One region of the Paenibacillus sp. FSL R5-0517 genome, then DNA from elsewhere that is predicted to be linked to it. Evidence: a T-box and tRNA genes for the amino acid it is inferred to sense, from the RefSeq annotation. Region 1 holds a T-box; the other regions hold tRNA genes.
What was found. The T-box of region 1 lies ahead of ileS (isoleucine--tRNA ligase). A T-box ahead of a tRNA ligase gene usually reads a tRNA of that ligase, here a tRNA-Ile.
Positions count from the first base shown of each region.

Region 2: it has a tRNA-Ile gene. The T-box ahead of ileS (isoleucine--tRNA ligase) is inferred to sense a tRNA for this amino acid. The anticodon was not compared.
Region 3: it has a tRNA-Ile gene. The T-box ahead of ileS (isoleucine--tRNA ligase) is inferred to sense a tRNA for this amino acid. The anticodon was not compared.

Region 1 covers NZ_CP150235.1:4,789,158-4,794,145, reverse strand. Annotated here, with positions in the region: gene MKX40_RS21330 (YlmH/Sll1252 family protein) at 1-136, shown strand, start outside; gene MKX40_RS21325 (DivIVA domain-containing protein) at 284-793, shown strand; T-box leader at 851-1,143, shown strand; gene ileS (isoleucine--tRNA ligase) at 1,574-4,672, shown strand; gene MKX40_RS21315 (DUF5665 domain-containing protein) at 4,838-4,988, shown strand, end outside.
Region 2 covers NZ_CP150235.1:357,945-362,932, forward strand. Annotated here, with positions in the region: rRNA gene MKX40_RS01675 (23S ribosomal RNA) at 1-2,401, shown strand, start outside; rRNA gene rrf (5S ribosomal RNA) at 2,478-2,594, shown strand; tRNA gene MKX40_RS01685 (tRNA-Ile) at 2,654-2,727, shown strand; tRNA gene MKX40_RS01690 (tRNA-Ala) at 2,760-2,835, shown strand; tRNA gene MKX40_RS01695 (tRNA-Asn) at 2,837-2,912, shown strand; tRNA gene MKX40_RS01700 (tRNA-Ser) at 2,916-3,007, shown strand; tRNA gene MKX40_RS01705 (tRNA-Glu) at 3,025-3,096, shown strand; tRNA gene MKX40_RS01710 (tRNA-Val) at 3,219-3,294, shown strand; tRNA gene MKX40_RS01715 (tRNA-Met) at 3,312-3,385, shown strand; tRNA gene MKX40_RS01720 (tRNA-Asp) at 3,411-3,488, shown strand; tRNA gene MKX40_RS01725 (tRNA-Thr) at 3,511-3,586, shown strand; tRNA gene MKX40_RS01730 (tRNA-His) at 3,684-3,759, shown strand; tRNA gene MKX40_RS01735 (tRNA-Gln) at 3,772-3,846, shown strand; tRNA gene MKX40_RS01740 (tRNA-Lys) at 3,859-3,934, shown strand; tRNA gene MKX40_RS01745 (tRNA-Leu) at 3,944-4,031, shown strand; tRNA gene MKX40_RS01750 (tRNA-Gly) at 4,040-4,114, shown strand; tRNA gene MKX40_RS01755 (tRNA-Arg) at 4,120-4,196, shown strand; tRNA gene MKX40_RS01760 (tRNA-Pro) at 4,213-4,286, shown strand; tRNA gene MKX40_RS01765 (tRNA-Gly) at 4,300-4,370, shown strand; gene MKX40_RS01770 (hypothetical protein) at 4,574-4,988, opposite strand, start outside.
Region 3 covers NZ_CP150235.1:321,591-326,578, forward strand. Annotated here, with positions in the region: rRNA gene MKX40_RS01420 (23S ribosomal RNA) at 1-1,946, shown strand, start outside; rRNA gene rrf (5S ribosomal RNA) at 2,025-2,141, shown strand; tRNA gene MKX40_RS01430 (tRNA-Ile) at 2,180-2,253, shown strand; tRNA gene MKX40_RS01435 (tRNA-Ala) at 2,293-2,368, shown strand; tRNA gene MKX40_RS01440 (tRNA-Asn) at 2,370-2,445, shown strand; tRNA gene MKX40_RS01445 (tRNA-Glu) at 2,450-2,521, shown strand; tRNA gene MKX40_RS01450 (tRNA-Val) at 2,644-2,719, shown strand; tRNA gene MKX40_RS01455 (tRNA-Met) at 2,736-2,809, shown strand; tRNA gene MKX40_RS01460 (tRNA-Asp) at 2,835-2,912, shown strand; tRNA gene MKX40_RS01465 (tRNA-Phe) at 2,930-3,005, shown strand; tRNA gene MKX40_RS01470 (tRNA-Thr) at 3,026-3,101, shown strand; tRNA gene MKX40_RS01475 (tRNA-Tyr) at 3,111-3,196, shown strand; tRNA gene MKX40_RS01480 (tRNA-Lys) at 3,207-3,282, shown strand; tRNA gene MKX40_RS01485 (tRNA-Leu) at 3,289-3,369, shown strand; tRNA gene MKX40_RS01490 (tRNA-Gly) at 3,380-3,454, shown strand; tRNA gene MKX40_RS01495 (tRNA-Arg) at 3,461-3,537, shown strand; tRNA gene MKX40_RS01500 (tRNA-Leu) at 3,555-3,633, shown strand; tRNA gene MKX40_RS01505 (tRNA-Pro) at 3,641-3,714, shown strand; tRNA gene MKX40_RS01510 (tRNA-Gly) at 3,726-3,796, shown strand; gene iolD (3D-(3,5/4)-trihydroxycyclohexane-1,2-dione acylhydrolase (decyclizing)) at 4,170-4,988, shown strand, end outside.

The sequences.
Region 1 (4,988 bases):
TGAGGAAGATCCGTCCAAATCGCTAAAAGCGGGTGATGTCGTATCCATTCAGGGATTTGGCCGCTTCAAGGTCATTGAACAGGATGGGATGACCAAAAAAGGACGATGCCGAGTGAAAATCGGCAAATTTGCCTGAGTCTGTTGCAGGAAAATCCGCTTTCTTGTCGAAATGTTTATCATAAAGGTGTAGAAAATACGCGGTGTATCCGATATACATTAAGTCAAAGATTTATGCTGCAAACCTTCTCTGGACGGGAAGGAACTTTTACAGGAGGTGGACAGCATGCCATTAACGCCGCTGGACATACACAACAAGGAATTTTCCCGACGTTTGCGCGGGTATGACGAGGATGAAGTCAATGAATTCCTGGACCAAGTCATCAAAGATTACGAAGGCGTCATTCGCGAGAACAAAGAGCTGAGCAATCAGTTGCTGTCCGTTCAGGAAAAGCTGGATCATTTTGCAACGATTGAAGAAACGCTCAGCAAAACAATCATTATTGCGCAGGAAGCTGCTGATGATGTGAAGAATAATGCGAAGAAAGAAGCGCAGTTGATCGTGAAGGAAGCAGAGAAAAATGCAGACCGGATCGTGAACGAAGCGTTGGGTAAATCACGAAAGATTGCTTTGGAAGTAGAGGAACTGAAAAAGCAGGCATCGATCTATCGTGCCCGTTTCCGCACGCTTGTTGAAGCGCAGCTTGAACTGTTGACTCAGGATGGTTGGGAAGTGCTGGAGAGCCGGGAGCAGGAAGTGCGTGACCGTGAGCGGGAGATGAAAGAAATTTATTAGTCTGGCGCCTGGTTGACTTTTGTCTGCAAAGAGGCTATAACTATATTCATAATGAATAGTGATTCCATGACGGGTTCAGTACGTTATGATCTCATCCCTCAGAGAGTTGGTGGTTGGTGCAAACCAATGGATGAGTTATAGCCGAATATCTCCCCGGAGAAGTGACGCTGAAGCGGTGATCGTGATTGCCGTGTGTAAGCCGAACCGTAAGCCGTACGTTATAACGGCACCCTGCGGTAGTTTAGCGGGGCATAAGCGCTGTTGATGACAGAGCATACCCAGGCTTGCCTGGATGTGGTTTGTGATGAACAGAATTAGGGTGGTAACGCGAGTATAGCCTCGTCCCTTTCCAGGGATGGGGCTTTTTTGTGTCCAAAAAAGGCGAACGTCCATGAGGCCCGCAGGGCCCCCAGGTAGAGAGCCACCCGCCGGGAGAGCAAAGCACCCGGCACACAGGGTTCGCTAAGGCGAACGTCCATGAGGCCCGAAGGTGCCTCAAGGAGAGAGCCGCCCGCCGGGAGAGCGAAGCGCCCGGCAACACCCGCCTCGCGGTAAGGCCATGCGGCGTTCACGCAGGGAACAAGCCGCAAAATGGCCGTCACCACGCACATAAACCCTCGCCCACAAGCGGCGCAACTGTCCCCCAATCGACAAGCCATCCCGGGTGTCCAGAGGGCGGAGCGCCTATGGGGTCCCCCTTGGCAAGGGGGATTTAGGGGGATTGAAACGCTTTTTGTGGACGGTCCACAATCTTAACCAAAGAAAGGGAAGATGATCACCATGCAACGAGTTGACGTCAAAGAGAAGGCACGTGCCAGAGAATTACGCGTGTTGGATAAATGGAAAACGGAGAATACATTTAGAAGATCCATCGAAAACCGCGAGGGCAAGCCAAACTTTGTATTTTATGAAGGGCCGCCTACAGCGAACGGAAAACCGCATATCGGTCACGTACTGGGACGCGTAATCAAGGATTTCGTTGGTCGTTATAACACGATGAAGGGTTACCGTGTTGTTCGTAAAGCGGGTTGGGATACACACGGCCTGCCCGTAGAACTGGGTGTACAGAAGAAGCTTGGCATCTCCCACAAGTGGGAAATCGAAGATTACGGCGTGGAGAAATTCATTAACGAATGTAAAGCGAGTGTATTCGAGTACGAGCAACAATGGCGTGATCTGACAGAAGGTATCGGATATTGGACGGATATGGATAACCCATATATCACCCTTGATAACAACTACATTGAGAGTGTATGGAACATTCTCGCGACAATCCATGAGAAAGGCCTGCTGTATCGGGGCCATCGTGTGAGCCCGTACTGCCCATCTTGCCAGACGACACTGAGTTCCCATGAGGTTGCACAAGGGTACAAAGACGTCAAAGACCTGAGCGCTACAGCAAAATTCAAGCTGAATGACAGCGGAGAATTCGTGCTTGCTTGGACAACGACACCTTGGACACTGCCTTCACACGTCGCACTTGCCGTGAATCCGGATATGGACTACTCCCGTGTTCGTCAAGGTGATGAAGTGTACATCATGGCAACGAATTTGGTAGAGAAAGTAATGAAAGATACCAAGGGTGAGTACGAGATCATTGGTGCACTGAAAGGTGCCGATCTGGTTGGCAAAACGTATGATCCTCCGTTCAACTACGTTCAGGCTGAGAAAGCCAACATCATTCTGGGTGCCGGCTTTGTAACAGATGCAAGTGGTACGGGTATCGTACACATGGCTCCTGCCCATGGTGAAGATGACTACCGTGTGTGCCGTGAAAATGGTATCAGCTTTGTGAACATGGTGGACCTGGAAGGTAAATTTGTCGCTGAGGTTACTGATTTTGCCGGACGTTTCGTGAAGGATTGTGATATTGATATCGTGCGATATCTGTCTGAGAATGGACGTTTGTTCAGCAAAGAAAAATATGAGCACAGCTATCCATTCTGCTGGCGTTGTGATACACCGCTTCTGTACTATGCAATGGACAGTTGGTTTATCCAAACGACAGCCATCAAGGACCAATTGATTGCCAACAACAGTGAAGTGGATTGGTACCCAGGTCATGTTCGTGAAGGTCGCTTCGGGAAATTCCTTGAGGATCTGGTGGATTGGAACATCAGCCGTGATCGTTATTGGGGAACTCCGCTGAACATCTGGGTGTGCGAGGAGACTGGCGAACAATTTGCTCCACACAGCATTGCAGAATTACGTGCCCGTGCGGTAGGGGATGTGCCTGAGAATCTTGAATTGCATAAACCGTATGTGGATGACGTTAAAGTCATGAGCTCTTGTGGCAAATATGAGATGAAACGTACACCGGAAGTGATCGATGTCTGGTTCGACAGTGGCTCCATGCCGTTTGCCCAGCAGCACTATCCATTTGAAAATAAAGAAGTCTTCGAACAGCAGTATCCTGCTGATATGATCTGTGAAGGGATTGACCAGACACGTGGCTGGTTCTACAGCTTGCTGGCGGTTTCCACCCTTTTGACAGGCAAAGCGCCTTACAAAGCAGTTATGGCTACAGGACACGTTCTTGATGAGAACGGACAGAAGATGTCCAAATCCAAAGGTAACGTGATCGATCCTTGGGAAGTAATTGAAGAATACGGTACCGATGCATTCCGCTGGGCTTTGTTGTCTGATAGTGCACCGTGGAACAGTAAACGTTTCTCCAAAGGGATCGTAGGCGAAGCCAAATCCAAAATGGTGGATACGTTGGTTAACACCCATGCATTCCTGACGCTTTATGCTACCATTGATGGATTTGATCCACAGGAGCACCCGTTCCAACTGTCCGCACACAAGCTGGATCGCTGGATTCTGTCGAGGCTGAACAGTCTGATTCTGGTTGTAGAAAAAGCGTTGTTGGTTAACGACTACCTGAACTCCTCCAAAGCGATTGAAGCATTTGTCGATGAGCTGAGTAACTGGTATATCCGTCGTTCCCGTGACCGGTTCTGGGGAAGTGGCCTGACAGAGGATAAACTGGATGCTTACCGCACATTGACTGAGGTATTGGTGACTACTGCAAAACTGGTTGCTCCGTTTACACCGATGCTCGCAGAGGATATCTATCTGAACCTTGCAACAGGCGAGAGTGTGCACATGGAAGATTATCCGGTAGCCAATGAATCTCTAATTGATGCAGGACTGGAACAGGATATGGAGACGGCTCGCCGTGTGGTTGAACTTGCCCGCAACGTTCGTAACGAAACCGGCATCAAGACACGTCAGCCGCTGTCCGAATTGATTGTTTCTCTGGATAAAGGCTTTGACCTGGCAAGTTATGAAGAGATCATCAAGGAAGAGATCAATGTAAAAGGAATCCGTACGGAGCATAACGATGCGGAATTCGTTGACTTTACATTGAAGCTGAACCTGAAAGTTGCAGGTAAGAAATACGGTAAAAACGTAGGATTCCTGCAAAACTTCTTCAAGGGAATGTCAGCCGATGAGACACGTAAAGTGGTTTCGGAGGGTGTGCTGAACATCGTTTCTCCGGAAGGCGAAGAGCTGCAAGTGACGAGCGAAGAATTATTGGTTGATAAACAGGCCAAATCAGGTTTTGCTTCAGCATCAGGTTACGGACTGACGGTTGCGCTTAATACTGAAATCACAGCAGCACTGGAACAAGAAGGCTGGGTTCGTGAAGTGGTTCGTGCTGTGCAGGATACCCGGAAACGACTGGACTTGCCGATTGAGAAAAGAGTACGTTTGACACTGGATGTGGATACATCCCTACAGGAAGCTATTCAGGCGTTTGATGATGTGTTGCGTGAGAATGTTCTCGTAACCGAAGTGACATTTGGCTCGAATGAGTCCATGGAACGTGTTGAAGCCGGAGGCAAATCGATCGGTATTTACATCGAAGCATAATTCGAAGCATTTTCCATTCAACAGTGAGAGCATATAGAGCATAAACAAACGAGCCGCAGAGGCAGGGACATTTTCCCTGATTCTGGGCTCGTTTGTTTTTTAGGCAAAAAGGAAATGATTCTATAGTGCAGTCAATCTATATTGATCAAAGGAACTGACCAAAACATGAGCGAACATGACAAGCAAACAGCAACGGCGGCTACACCATCAACATCAGATCATCTGAATTCACATGACAAAATTGAAGAGCTGCATACCCTGACTAACCGTCTGGCGAATGAACTGGAACGTTCACGGATTGCGCAATACACAGAAT
Region 2 (4,988 bases), 2.5 Mb from region 1:
AAAGCACCCCGGAAGGGGAGTGAAATAGAACCTGAAACCGTGTGCTTACAAAAAGTCAGAGCCCGTTTTAGGGGTGATGGCGTGCCTTTTGTAGAATGAACCGGCGAGTTACGTTCCCGTGCAAGGTTAAGGTGAAGAGCCGGAGCCGCAGCGAAAGCGAGTCTGAATAGGGCGATGTAGTACGTGGACGTAGACCCGAAACCGGGTGATCTACCCCTGTCCAGGGTGAAGGTGCGGTAACACGCACTGGAGGCCCGAACCCACGCACGTTGAAAAGTGCGGGGATGAGGTGGGGGTAGCGGAGAAATTCCAATCGAACTCGGAGATAGCTGGTTCTCCCCGAAATAGCTTTAGGGCTAGCCTCGGAAAACAGAGTCGTGGAGGTAGAGCACTGATTGGGTGCGGGGCCCGCAAGGGTTACCAAGCTCAGTCAAACTCCGAATGCCATAGACTTACTTCCGGGAGTCAGACAGTGAGTGCTAAGATCCATTGTCAAAAGGGAAACAGCCCAGACCATCAGCTAAGGTCCCCAAGTGTGTGTTAAGTGGGAAAGGATGTGGAGTTGCACAGACAACCAGGATGTTGGCTTAGAAGCAGCCACCATTGAAAGAGTGCGTAATAGCTCACTGGTCGAGTGACTCTGCGCCGAAAATGTAACGGGGCTAAACACACCACCGAAGCTATGGCTTGATGCTTTGCATCAGGGGTAGGGGAGCGTTGTATAAGGGTTGAAGGTGTACCGTAAGGAGCGCTGGACATTATACAAGTGAGAATGCCGGTATGAGTAACGAAAAGATCAGTGAGAATCTGATCCGCCGAAAGCCTAAGGGTTCCTGAGGAAGGCTCGTCCGCTCAGGGTAAGTCGGGACCTAAGGCGAGGCCGAAAGGCGTAGTCGAAGGACAACAGGTCGAAATTCCTGTACCACCGTAAGCCGTTATGAGCAATGGGGGGACGCAGTAGGGTAGTGACGCGGACTGATGGATGTCCGTCTAAGCAGTGAGGCTGATGTGTAGGCAAATCCGCACATCGTAAGGCTGAGCTGTGATGGGGAGCGAAAATTGTAGTAGCGAAGGTCATGATCTCACACTGCCAAGAAAAGCCTCTAGCCAGGTGAAGGTGCCCGTACCGCAAACCGACACAGGTAGGCGAGAAGAGTATTCTAAGGCGCGCGGAAGAACTCTCGTTAAGGAACTCGGCAAAATGACCCCGTAACTTCGGGAGAAGGGGTGCCCCGGTAGTGTGAATAGCACGAGGGGGCCGCAGTGAAAAGGCCCAAGCGACTGTTTAGCAAAAACACAGGTCTGTGCGAAGCCGTAAGGCGAAGTATACGGGCTGACGCCTGCCCGGTGCTGGAAGGTTAAGGGGAGTGGTTAGGAGCAATCCGAAGCTGTGAACCGAAGCCCCAGTAAACGGCGGCCGTAACTATAACGGTCCTAAGGTAGCGAAATTCCTTGTCAGGTAAATTCTGACCCGCACGAATGGCGTAACGACTTGGGCGCTGTCTCAACGAGAGATCCGGTGAAATTTTAATACCTGTGAAGATGCAGGTTACCCGCGACAAGACGGAAAGACCCCATGGAGCTTTACTGCAGCTTGATATTGAATTTGGGTACGATCTGTACAGGATAGGTGGGAGCCTTTGAAGCGTGAGCGCCAGCTTGCGTGGAGGCAACGTTGGGATACCACCCTGATCGTATCTAGGTTCTAACCTGGTACCGTAATCCGGTGCGGGGACAGTGTCAGGTGGGCAGTTTGACTGGGGCGGTCGCCTCCTAAAGAGTAACGGAGGCGCCCAAAGGTTCCCTCAGAATGGTTGGAAATCATTCGAAGAGTGCAAAGGCATAAGGGAGCTTGACTGCGAGACCTACAAGTCGAGCAGGGACGAAAGTCGGGCTTAGTGATCCGGTGGTACCGCATGGAAGGGCCATCGCTCAACGGATAAAAGCTACCCTGGGGATAACAGGCTTATCTCCCCCAAGAGTCCACATCGACGGGGAGGTTTGGCACCTCGATGTCGGCTCATCGCATCCTGGGGCTGAAGTAGGTCCCAAGGGTTGGGCTGTTCGCCCATTAAAGCGGTACGCGAGCTGGGTTCAGAACGTCGTGAGACAGTTCGGTCCCTATCTGTCGTGGGCGTAGGAAATTTGAGAGGAGCTGTCCTTAGTACGAGAGGACCGGGATGGACGTACCGCTGGTGTACCAGTTGTTCCGCCAGGAGCACCGCTGGGTAGCTATGTACGGACGGGATAAACGCTGAAAGCATCTAAGCGTGAAGCCCCCCTCAAGATGAGATTTCCCAGTATGTAAGACCCCTTGAAGACGACGAGGTAGATAGGCTGGGGGTGGAAGTGCAGCAATGCATGGAGCTGACCAGTACTAATCGGTCGAGGGCTTATCCAAATATGCAAGTGATAGTTCGCATGTTTCGTTTCGAATCTAGTTTTCAGAGAACGAACTCTGAAATGTAAGCACCGCGTTTGGTGGCGATGGCGGAGGGGTTCCACACGTACCCATCCCGAACACGACCGTTAAGCCCTCTAGCGCCGATGGTACTTGGACCGCAGGGTCCTGGGAGAGTAGGACGCCGCCAAGCGATTTCCCTTTGGGGTATTTTTTTTGCCCCCCTTGTCAAGGAATAAGGGATATATATTAGGGCCCTTAGCTCAGTTGGTTAGAGCGCACCTCTGATAAGGGTGAGGCCGGTGGTTCGAGTCCACCAGGGCCCATAGCAAGACCACAACAAAAAAAACCAGAGTATGGGGCCATAGCTCAGCTGGGAGAGCGCCTGCCTTGCAAGCAGGAGGTCAGCGGTTCGATCCCGCTTGGCTCCACCATTCCCTGATAGCTCAGTTGGTAGAGCACTCGACTGTTAATCGAGTTGTCACAGGTTCGAGCCCTGTTCGGGGAGCCATATGGAGAGGTGTCCGAGCTGGCCGAAGGAGCACGATTGGAAATCGTGTAGGCGTCACAAGCGTCTCGAGGGTTCGAATCCCTCTCTCTCCGCCAGATAATTTTTTTAGCAAGGCCCGTTGGTCAAGGGGTTAAGACACCTCCCTTTCACGGAGGTAACAGGGGTTCGAATCCCCTACGGGTCATAGCAATACCTATTGCTTTAAAAAGGGATGAGAATCCCAAAGGTTCGTCGGAGGATATACCTCGTGAGCAGCTGCTTCGCAGTCTCGAACGAAGTGAGAGTATCCCCTACGGGTCATATTATGGAGGCTTAGCTCAGCTGGGAGAGCATCTGCCTTACAAGCAGAGGGTCGGGGGTTCGATCCCCTCAGCCTCCACCATATTATCTTTTTAACGACGCGGGGTGGAGCAGCCCGGTAGCTCGTCGGGCTCATAACCCGAAGGCCGCAGGTTCAAATCCTGCCCCCGCAATTCACTTTCCTCGAGAAAGTATTATGGAACCGTGGTGTAGTTGGCCTAACATGCCTGCCTGTCACGCAGGAGATCGCGGGTTCGAATCCCGTCGGTTCCGCCATTTTTAATTAAATATACACCATGCCGGTGTAGCTCAACTGGTAGAGCAACTGACTTGTAATCAGTAGGTTGGGGGTTCAAGTCCTCTCGCCGGCACCATTTTTAGTATTTACATCTGAATTTGTAATTGAATGTATATTATAGATGCAGTTGTTAATACTAAGATACTCTTAGTGGATGAATGGCTTACTCTATGGCGATCGTGGCGAAGTGGTTAACGCACCGGTTTGTGGATCCGGCATTCGGGGGTTCAATTCCCCTCGATCGCCCCATGATTTTTTTAATGGGGATTAGCCAAGCGGTAAGGCAACGGACTTTGACTCCGTCATGCATAGGTTCAAATCCTATATCCCCAGCCATTTCATTATTTTGAGTCATTAGCTCAGTTGGTAGAGCACCTGACTTTTAATCAGGGTGTCGAAGGTTCGAGCCCTTCATGACTCACCATTATATTTTGCGGTCGTGGCGGAATTGGCAGACGCGCACGGTTCAGGTCCGTGTGGGCTAACCCCCCGTGGAGGTTCGAGTCCTCTCGACCGCACCATATGTTTTGCGGAAGTGGCTCAGCGGTAGAGCATCGCCTTGCCAAGGCGAGGGTCGCGGGTTCGATTCCCGTCTTCCGCTCCATATTTGCGCCCTTAGCTCAGCTGGATAGAGCGTTTGACTACGAATCAAAAGGCCGGGAGTTCGAATCTCTCAGGGCGCGCCATTATTTTCATAAGTATCGGGATGTAGCTCAGCTTGGTAGAGCACCTGGTTTGGGACCAGGGGGTCGCATGTTCAAATCGTGTCATCCCGATTTTTTTTATTATGCGGGTGTAGTTCAATGGTAGAACTTTAGCCTTCCAAGCTAATAGCGTGGGTTCGATTCCCATCACCCGCTTCCTAGATATATTGAAAGAGCTCTTGCTTATTGCAGGGGCTCTTTTTGTATTAGTCATTTAAACTCTTAATTAGTGAACTCTAAATTAGCTTACTGTATAAGTATCTTAATTCACTTAATTCAAGGAACGACAAAAGCTCCGCTTTCTACGATGCACGCAGGAAGAGGAGCTTGCGATGTTTCATTAGTACGATGAGGAATAATTAGTATCTTTCAAGAATCGTCTGTGTCTTCAAGCCATCGGCCGGAATTAGCCAGTTGTTGTTCTCCAGCAATTGCAGCAGTTGGGTACGCAGGCCCGATACGGCTACAGCATCATCTGTTTTGAAAGAGACCTCTACGATATTTTCAGTACCTGTACCTGCTGCATTACGGATCGGCCATACTTCGAGTGTAAGTTCTTGACCATTCCATGTACCTTCATAACGTTGGAATGTGATCGGGCCATATGCACGGGATTGCGTCAGCTGTTGCTTGCCCCAGTTGGAGGCAGACCAGTTTTTCAATTTGCCAGGGAGCTTGTCCAGTAACATGTTCAAGGCTTCTTGCTCTGTAGGAAGATGAACACCTGTTGCATTGGTATCGACCTTTTTCGTGTTGGAGAAGCTTAGTGTTTGT
Region 3 (4,988 bases), 2.4 Mb from region 1:
TTCCGGGAGTCAGACAGTGAGTGCTAAGATCCATTGTCAAAAGGGAAACAGCCCAGACCATCAGCTAAGGTCCCCAAGTGTGTGTTAAGTGGGAAAGGATGTGGAGTTGCACAGACAACCAGGATGTTGGCTTAGAAGCAGCCACCATTGAAAGAGTGCGTAATAGCTCACTGGTCGAGTGACTCTGCGCCGAAAATGTAACGGGGCTAAACACACCACCGAAGCTATGGCTTGATGCTTTGCATCAGGGGTAGGGGAGCGTTGTATAAGGGTTGAAGGTGTACCGTAAGGAGCGCTGGACATTATACAAGTGAGAATGCCGGTATGAGTAACGAAAAGATCAGTGAGAATCTGATCCGCCGAAAGCCTAAGGGTTCCTGAGGAAGGCTCGTCCGCTCAGGGTAAGTCGGGACCTAAGGCGAGGCCGAAAGGCGTAGTCGAAGGACAACAGGTCGAAATTCCTGTACCACCGTAAGCCGTTATGAGCAATGGGGGGACGCAGTAGGGTAGTGACGCGGACTGATGGATGTCCGTCTAAGCAGTGAGGCTGATGTGTAGGCAAATCCGCACATCATTAAGGCTGAGCTGTGATGGGGAGCGAAAATTGTAGTAGCGAAGGTCATGATCTCACACTGCCAAGAAAAGCCTCTAGCCAGGTGAAGGTGCCCGTACCGCAAACCGACACAGGTAGGCGAGAAGAGTATTCTAAGGCGCGCGGAAGAACTCTCGTTAAGGAACTCGGCAAAATGACCCCGTAACTTCGGGAGAAGGGGTGCCCCGGTAGTGTGAATAGCACGAGGGGGCCGCAGTGAAAAGGCCCAAGCGACTGTTTAGCAAAAACACAGGTCTGTGCGAAGCCGTAAGGCGAAGTATACGGGCTGACGCCTGCCCGGTGCTGGAAGGTTAAGGGGAGTGGTTAGGAGCAATCCGAAGCTGTGAACCGAAGCCCCAGTAAACGGCGGCCGTAACTATAACGGTCCTAAGGTAGCGAAATTCCTTGTCAGGTAAATTCTGACCCGCACGAATGGCGTAACGACTTGGGCGCTGTCTCAACGAGAGATCCGGTGAAATTTTAATACCTGTGAAGATGCAGGTTACCCGCGACAAGACGGAAAGACCCCATGGAGCTTTACTGCAGCTTGATATTGAATTTGGGTACGATCTGTACAGGATAGGTGGGAGCCTGAGAGACATGAGCGCCAGCTTGTGTGGAGGCAACGTTGGGATACCACCCTGATCGTATCTAGGTTCTAACCTGGTACCGTAATCCGGTGCGGGGACAGTGTCAGGTGGGCAGTTTGACTGGGGCGGTCGCCTCCTAAAGAGTAACGGAGGCGCCCAAAGGTTCCCTCAGAATGGTTGGAAATCATTCGAAGAGTGCAAAGGCATAAGGGAGCTTGACTGCGAGACCTACAAGTCGAGCAGGGACGAAAGTCGGGCTTAGTGATCCGGTGGTACCGCATGGAAGGGCCATCGCTCAACGGATAAAAGCTACCCTGGGGATAACAGGCTTATCTCCCCCAAGAGTCCACATCGACGGGGAGGTTTGGCACCTCGATGTCGGCTCATCGCATCCTGGGGCTGAAGTAGGTCCCAAGGGTTGGGCTGTTCGCCCATTAAAGCGGTACGCGAGCTGGGTTCAGAACGTCGTGAGACAGTTCGGTCCCTATCTGTCGTGGGCGTAGGAAATTTGAGAGGAGCTGTCCTTAGTACGAGAGGACCGGGATGGACGTACCGCTGGTGTACCAGTTGTTCCGCCAGGAGCACCGCTGGGTAGCTATGTACGGACGGGATAAACGCTGAAAGCATCTAAGCGTGAAGCCCCCCTCAAGATGAGATTTCCCAGTATGTAAGACCCCTTGAAGACGACGAGGTAGATAGGCTGGGGGTGGAAGTGCAGCAATGCATGGAGCTGACCAGTACTAATCGGTCGAGGGCTTATCCAAATATGCAAGTGATAGTTCGCATGTTTCGTTTCGAATCTAGTTTTCAGAGAATAACAACTCTGAAATGTAAGCTATGCGTTTGGTGGCGATGGCGGAGGGGTTCCACACGTACCCATCCCGAACACGACCGTTAAGCCCTCTAGCGCCGATGGTACTTGGACCGCAGGGTCCTGGGAGAGTAGGACGCCGCCAAGCGAAACCCCACTGGGGTATTTTTTTTCGAAAATTGATAAGGGCCCTTAGCTCAGTTGGTTAGAGCGCACCTCTGATAAGGGTGAGGCCGGTGGTTCGAGTCCACCAGGGCCCATAGCAAGACCACTACAAGAAAAGAAACAAACCAGAGTATGGGGCCATAGCTCAGCTGGGAGAGCGCCTGCCTTGCAAGCAGGAGGTCAGCGGTTCGATCCCGCTTGGCTCCACCATTCCCTGATAGCTCAGTTGGTAGAGCACTCGACTGTTAATCGAGTTGTCACAGGTTCGAGTCCTGTTCGGGGAGCCATTAAGGCCCGTTGGTCAAGGGGTTAAGACACCTCCCTTTCACGGAGGTAACAGGGGTTCGAATCCCCTACGGGTCATAGCAATACCTATTGCTTTAACAAGGGATGAGAATCCCAAAGGTTCGTCGGAGGATATACCTCGTGAGCAACTGCTTCGCAGTCTCGAACGAAGTGAGAGTATCCCCTACGGGTCATATTATGGAGGCTTAGCTCAGCTGGGAGAGCATCTGCCTTACAAGCAGAGGGTCGGGGGTTCGATCCCCTCAGCCTCCACCATATAATCTTTTAACGACGCGGGGTGGAGCAGCCCGGTAGCTCGTCGGGCTCATAACCCGAAGGCCGCAGGTTCAAATCCTGCCCCCGCAATTAACTTTCCTTGAGAAAGTATTATGGAACCGTGGTGTAGTTGGCCTAACATGCCTGCCTGTCACGCAGGAGATCGCGGGTTCGAATCCCGTCGGTTCCGCCATTTTTTTAATGTAGTAAGGCTCGGTAGCTCAGTCGGTAGAGCAGAGGACTGAAAATCCTCGTGTCGGCGGTTCGATTCCGTCCCGAGCCACCATTTTTCACACCATGTAATACGCCGGTGTAGCTCAACTGGTAGAGCAACTGACTTGTAATCAGTAGGTTGGGGGTTCAAGTCCTCTCGCCGGCACCATGTAATCCTGGAGGATTAGCGAAGTGGCCAAACGCATCAGACTGTAAATCTGCTCCCGTACGGGTTCGGTGGTTCGAATCCATCATCCTCCACCAGTTTTTCTATGAGTCATTAGCTCAGTTGGTAGAGCACCTGACTTTTAATCAGGGTGTCGAAGGTTCGAGCCCTTCATGACTCACCATTATATGCGCGTGTGGCGGAATTGGCAGACGCACTAGACTTAGGATCTAGCGTCTTTGACGTGGGGGTTCAAGTCCCTCCACGCGCATTCTTTATTTGCGGAAGTGGCTCAGCGGTAGAGCATCGCCTTGCCAAGGCGAGGGTCGCGGGTTCGATTCCCGTCTTCCGCTCCAATATTTGCGCCCTTAGCTCAGCTGGATAGAGCGTTTGACTACGAATCAAAAGGCCGGGAGTTCGAATCTCTCAGGGCGCGCCATTATAACTTCATATTTTGCCGGCGTGGCGGAATGGCAGACGCGCTCGACTCAAAATCGAGTGGGAAACCGTGGAGGTTCGAGTCCTCTCGCCGGTATAGATAACGGGATGTAGCTCAGCTTGGTAGAGCACCTGGTTTGGGACCAGGGGGTCGCATGTTCAAATCGTGTCATCCCGATTTTTTTATTTGCGGGTGTAGTTCAATGGTAGAACTTTAGCCTTCCAAGCTAATAGCGTGGGTTCGATTCCCATCACCCGCTTACATATTGAAAAGAAAGAGATGGTATTCACCATCTCTTTCTTTTTTGCATTTATAGGCATATGGATCATGAATATATACAGAGATTTCAGATGATATGAGTATGTATCCCAACCTCTTGATACATTCCCCACATTTTTAGACCTGTTCTTAGTAATTCTTGAGGTGTTCCAATGAAGAAGGTTTAGTGCATTTTCGAACACTTGAATATTTTTTCTGCATCACATTTATAAAAACGCTTACAAAAATAGCTTGCGTAAATCATTAACCTGTAATACCATATCAATTAAGCGCTTAACCTTTAGGTGTAAGGCGCTTAAACTTAACGTAGATTAAGCGCTTAACCCGTAAAGGAAAGGAAGGCGATCAAATTCATGAATACAATTAGATTAACGATGGCTCAGGCACTGCTTCGATATCTGGATCAGCAATATATCTCGGTTGACGGGGTGGAAACCAAGTTCGTGAAGGGAATCATCGGTATTTTTGGACATGGCAACGTAACAGGCATTGGAGAAGCGCTGGAGCGCAGTCCGGGAAGCCTGAGGTATATGCAAGGCAAGAACGAACAAGGTATGGTGCATACGGCAGCAGCCTATGCCAAGCAGAAGAACCGTAGACAGATCTATGCATGTACAACATCCATTGGACCTGGTGCTTTAAATATGATTACAGCGGCAGCTACTGCAACGGTGAACCGGATTCCGGTTTTATTGCTGCCTGGAGATAACTTTGCTACGCGGGAACCGGACCCGGTACTTCAGCAGTTGGAAGTGAGCAGTGATTACACGATCTCAGCCACTGATCCATTCAAAGCCGTCAGCAAGTACTGGGATCGTATTGTTCGTCCCGAACAGTTGATGATTGCTGCTACACAGGCCATGCGTGTACTAACTGATCCAGCAGAGACAGGAGCGGTAACACTCGCACTGCCGCAGGACGTACAGGCAGAAGCGTACGATTACCCGGAATCATTCTTTGCACGCAAAGTGCATTATCTGGACCGTCGCCCCCCCGTACAAGCAGCGATTGAACGGGCAACGGAGCAGATTGCCCGTGGCAGAAAGCCGCTTCTCGTTGCAGGCGGCGGTGTGTTGTACTCTGAGGCGTCTGTTCAACTCGTGGAGTTCGCCGAGGCATTTGGCATTCCGATCGCCGAGACGCAGGCGGGCAAGAGCGCAGTCTCTTGGGAC